DNA from 2 places in the Rhizobium aureum genome. Region 1 is predicted to be linked to the other one. Evidence: riboswitches for the same ligand, from Rfam matches in the RefSeq annotation. Region 1 holds a riboswitch; the other holds the start of a gene.
The links. Region 1 has a riboswitch for S-adenosylmethionine ahead of PH552_RS20925 (O-succinylhomoserine sulfhydrylase). Riboswitches for the same ligand answer to the same signal wherever they lie in the genome.
Positions count from the first base shown of each region.

Region 2: another riboswitch for S-adenosylmethionine. It lies ahead of metA (homoserine O-acetyltransferase MetA); the one in region 1 lies ahead of PH552_RS20925 (O-succinylhomoserine sulfhydrylase).

Region 1 is NZ_JAQJCI010000009.1:131,316-133,708, reverse strand. Features, by position in the region: tRNA gene PH552_RS20935 (tRNA-Gly) at 1-38, opposite strand, end outside; gene PH552_RS20930 (2'-deoxycytidine 5'-triphosphate deaminase) at 97-1,191, opposite strand; SAM riboswitch at 1,264-1,342, shown strand; gene PH552_RS20925 (O-succinylhomoserine sulfhydrylase) at 1,386-2,393, shown strand, end outside.
Region 2 is NZ_JAQJCI010000003.1:126,870-129,262, reverse strand. Features, by position in the region: gene PH552_RS09400 (AAA family ATPase) at 1-662, shown strand, start outside; SAM riboswitch at 939-1,016, shown strand; gene metA (homoserine O-acetyltransferase MetA) at 1,064-1,990, shown strand; gene PH552_RS09390 (vWA domain-containing protein) at 1,994-2,393, shown strand, end outside.

The sequences.
Region 1 (2,393 bases):
CTTGGGAAGCTGCTGCTCTACCATTGAGCTACACCCGCCTGACACCCTGAGATGTCCAACAGTTGCCGGCCTGTGTCAAGGCCGGTCGGCTATCGATTAGAGCCGGAAGTGTTTCGATAGCTTCAGGCCCTGTGCCTGGTAATTCGAGCCGAGGCCGGAGCCGTAGAGGCTGCTCGGCTGTTCCAGCATGTGTTCGTAGATCAGGCGGCCGACGATCTGGCCGTCTTCGAGGATGAAGGGCACTTCGTGGCTGCGCACTTCCAGCACGGCGCGGCTGCCGCGGCCGCCGGCCGGGGCATGGCCGAAGCCGGGATCGAAGAAGCCGGCATAATGGACGCGGAATTCGCCGACCAGCGGATCGAAGGGCGTCATTTCGGCGGCGAAATGCGGGGGAACATGCACCGCCTCGCGCGAGACGAGGATGTAGAATTCATCGGGGTCGAGTATCAGCTCGGTCCGGCCACGACTGTAGAGCGGTTCCCAGAAATCGAAAATATCGTGCTGGGCCTTCTTGTCGACATCGACGACGGCCGTGTGGTGCTTGCCGCGATAGCCGATCAGCCCTTCCTTATCACCGGCAAGATCGATCGACAGCGCGATGCCGCCACCGGTGATATTCGGCTTCTTGCTGGCGACCAGCGTCTCGGTTTCGTGCAGCGCCAGCAGTTCCGGCTCGGTGAGCAGGGCCTGGCCGACGCGGAAGCGGATCTGCGACAGGCGCGAGCCGCGGCGAACGACGATCGGGAAGGTGCGCGGGCTGATTTCGAGATAGAGCGGCCCGGAATAGCCGGCCGGGATCTTGTCGAATTCCTGCGCCCGGTCGGTGATGACGCGGGTAAAGATATCGAGACGGCCGGTCGAGCTCTTCGGATTGGCGGAGGCCGACATGTCCTCAGGCAGGTCGAGGCGCTCCATCAGCGGCACGATATAGACGCAGCCGGTTTCCAGCACCGCGCCTTCGGAGAGATCGACAACATGCAGCTTCAGCCGGTCCAGCTTGTCGGCGACCAGATGCGACGGGCCGGGCATGAAGCTGGCGCGGACACGGAAGGCATGCGAACCGAGCCGCAAGTCAAGGCTTGCCGGCTGGATCTGATCGACGTCCAGTTCTCTCTCGCTCGTCAGCCGCCCCGTTTCAAACAACGCCGCGATGGCGCGATCGGCCAAGATTCCAGTATTGCGAGCCATCATGCCTCATCCATAATTTGCCGCAGACAAAACCAAACTCGGGGAATTGACGCAAGCCGTCAACGGCAGTATTGCAACTTATCCCGTGGTGATTTGGCCGGTCGGCTTGCAGCCACGTTAAACAAATGGCTAAAAAGACCGGGGTTGAACCGGTCTGCTTTTGCGACCGGTTTTTTTGTTTTGAAAGTGGTGATGGCATGAGCAAGACTTGGCGCCCCGCAACCCAGCTCGTTCACGGCGGAACGCTCCGTTCGCAATTCGGCGAGACCTCCGAAGCAATCTATCTGACCCAGGGCTTCGTCTACGACACCTCGGAAGCGGCGGAAGCCCGCTTCAAGGGCGAGACGGATGGTTTCATCTATGCCCGCTACGGCAGCCCCACCAACGACATGTTCGAGAAGCGCATGTGCGCGCTGGAAGGCGCCGAAGATGCTCGCGCCACCGCGTCCGGTATGGCCGCCGTCTCCGCCGCCATCCTTTGCCAGCTGAAGGCCGGCGATCATATCGTCGCTGCCCGCGCCCTCTTCGGCTCCTGCCGCTGGGTGGTCGAGACGCTCGCGCCGAAATACGGCATCGAATGCACGCTGGTCGACGGCCGCTTCACCGAGAACTGGGAAAAGGCCATCCGCCCGAACACCAAGCTCTTCTTCCTCGAAAGCCCGACCAATCCGACGCTGGAAGTGGTCGATATTGCCGCCGTCGCCAAGCTTGCCAATCAGATCGGCGCAAAGGTCGTGGTCGACAACGTCTTCGCGACGCCGCTTTTCCAGAAGCCTTTGGAACTCGGCGCCCATATCGTCGTCTATTCCGCCACCAAGCATATCGACGGCCAGGGCCGTTCTCTCGGTGGCGTCATCCTCTCTGACAAGCAGTGGATCGACGAGAACCTGCAGGACTATTTCCGCCATACCGGCCCGGCCATGTCTCCCTTCACCGCCTGGACGCTGCTGAAGGGCATCGAGACGCTGCCGCTGCGCGTTGCGCAGCAGACGGCGAACGCCTCCAAGGTTGCCGACTTTCTGGCCGAGCAGACGAACAAGGTCGCCCGCGTGATCTATCCCGGCCGCAAGGACCATCCGCAAGCCGATATCATCGCCAAGCAGATGAGCGGCGGCTCGACCCTCGTCGCCTTCGAACTGAAGGGCGGCAAGGAAGCAGCCTTCAAACTGCAGAACGCGCTGGAGATCGTGAAGATTTCCAACAAT
Region 2 (2,393 bases), on a different contig from region 1:
CGACGACGAAGGCCCAGCAGGGCCTCTATGAATATGATGCGGTTTCGCGCCTGCGCGACAGCCAGTTGGGCGACATCAGAGTTCACGATGTCAGCAATTATATCCGCCGGGGCAAGCTGTGGCAGGCCTTCACCTCGCCGATGAAGTGCGTGCTGCTGATCGACGAGATCGACAAGGCCGATATCGAATTCCCCAACGACCTGCTGCAGGAACTCGACCGCATGGAGTTCCACGTCTATGAGACCGGCGAGACCATCCAGGCCGCCGTCCGCCCGATCGTCATCATCACCTCGAACAACGAGAAGGAACTTCCGGACGCCTTTCTGCGCCGCTGCTTCTTCCATTATATCCGCTTTCCCGACATGGAGACGCTGACGCGCATCGTCGAGGTTCACTATCCCGGTATCAAGCAGACGCTCGTCCGCGCGGCGCTGACGCAGTTCTTCGAAATCCGCGACGTACCGGGGCTGAAGAAGAAGCCGTCCACCTCCGAAGCGCTCGATTGGATCCGCCTGCTGGTTGCCGACGATATCGATCCGGAAACATTGCGTGCCGATGCGAAGAACGCGCTACCGAAACTGCATGGCGCGCTTCTGAAGAACGAACAGGATGTGCATCTGTTCGAACGACTGGCCTTCATGGCGCGGGGGCAAGGGAAATGATTCAGCCGGATGCTGCGCTTTCTGCCCACAAAACTGCAGAAGCCTTCTCCGACAGACAACGGGGTTATCACCCGCCCTCGCCCTTCGAGGCTCCGGCTTTCAGCCTGCGCACCTCAGGTGAGGTCTGATCTCCTGTGTCTTGGCGCGGACCCCTCTCTGCCTCACCCTGAGGTGCCCTGGTCTTGAGCGTCAGCGTAAAGGCCAGAGCCTCGAAGGGAGAGGCGGCCCCTACACTTGGAGTTAGCCCATTGACCCGCGGAAATGTCAGGTCTATTGAATTTCCCTCGTGGTGATTTGGCCGGCCGGCTTGCAGCCACGTTAAATAAGTCGCTAAAGGGCCGCGTGCGGACCGGTAGCGATTCTTATCGCGGCCGGTTTTTTTGTATTTGGCGAGTGAAACAATGCCCATCAAGATTCCCGATACGCTGCCCGCGTTTGAGACCCTCCAGAGCGAGGGTGTGCGGGTGATGACCGAAACGGTGGCGTTCCGTCAGGATATCCGCCCCCTTCAGATCGGGCTGCTCAACCTCATGCCGAACAAGATCAAGACCGAGGTCCAGATGGCGCGCCTGGTCGGCGCATCGCCGCTGCAGGTAGAGTTTTCGCTGGTGCGCGTTGGCGGCCACAAGGCCAAGAACACCTCGCAGGAGCATCTGCTTGCTTTCTACGAGACGTGGGAAGAGGTGAAGCACCGCAAGTTCGACGGCTTCATCATAACCGGGGCGCCGATCGAGCTGCTGGAATATGAGGACGTCACCTACTGGAACGAGATGCAGGAGATCTTGGATTGGACGACCACCAATGTCCATTCGACGATGAACGTCTGCTGGGGCGCAATGGCGGCGATCTACCATTTCCACCAGGTGCCGAAATACACGCTGAAGGAAAAGGCGTTCGGCGTCTATCGCCACCAGAACCTGAAGCCCTCCTCGGTCTATCTTAACGGCTTCTCCGACGATTTCGCCATTCCGGTGTCCCGCTGGACGGAAGTGCGCCGCGCAGACATCGAAAAAGTGCCTGGCCTGGAAATCCTGATGGACTCGAGCGAGATGGGCGTCTGTCTCGTGCACGAACAGGCTTGCAACCGGCTCTACATGTTCAATCACGTGGAGTATGATTCCACATCGCTGGCGGACGAGTATTTCCGGGATGTGAATGCGGGCGTGCCGATCAAGATGCCGCATAACTACTTCCCGCATAACGATCCCGAAATTCCCCCGCAAAACCGGTGGCGCAGCCACGCGCACCTGTTCTTCGGTAACTGGATCAACGAGATCTACCAGACCACGCCGTATGATCTGGAGGAGATCGGCCAGGAAAGGACTTGAGGCTTGTTCATTCCCTTCTTCCTAAAGCTGAAGGAAGCGAAGGTTCCGGTGACGCTCCGGGAGTTCCTGTCGCTGCTTGAGGGAATGGAAGAAGGGATTGCCGATTATGACGTCGAGGCCTTCTACTATCTGGCCCGCGCAACACTCATCAAGGACGAGCGCTTCATCGATCGCTTCGACCAGGTCTTCGCCGATTACTTTCGCGGCGTCGAGGTGATCGGCGGCAATGCCGATGGAGAAGCGGTGGAGCCGACCGCCCTTCCCGAGGAATGGTTGCGCAAACTTGCCGAGCGGCACCTGACCGAAGAGGAAAGACGGCAGATCGAGGCACTCGGCGGCTTCGACAAGCTGATGGAGACGCTGCGCGAGCGGCTGGCAGAACAGAAGGGCCGGCATCAGGGCG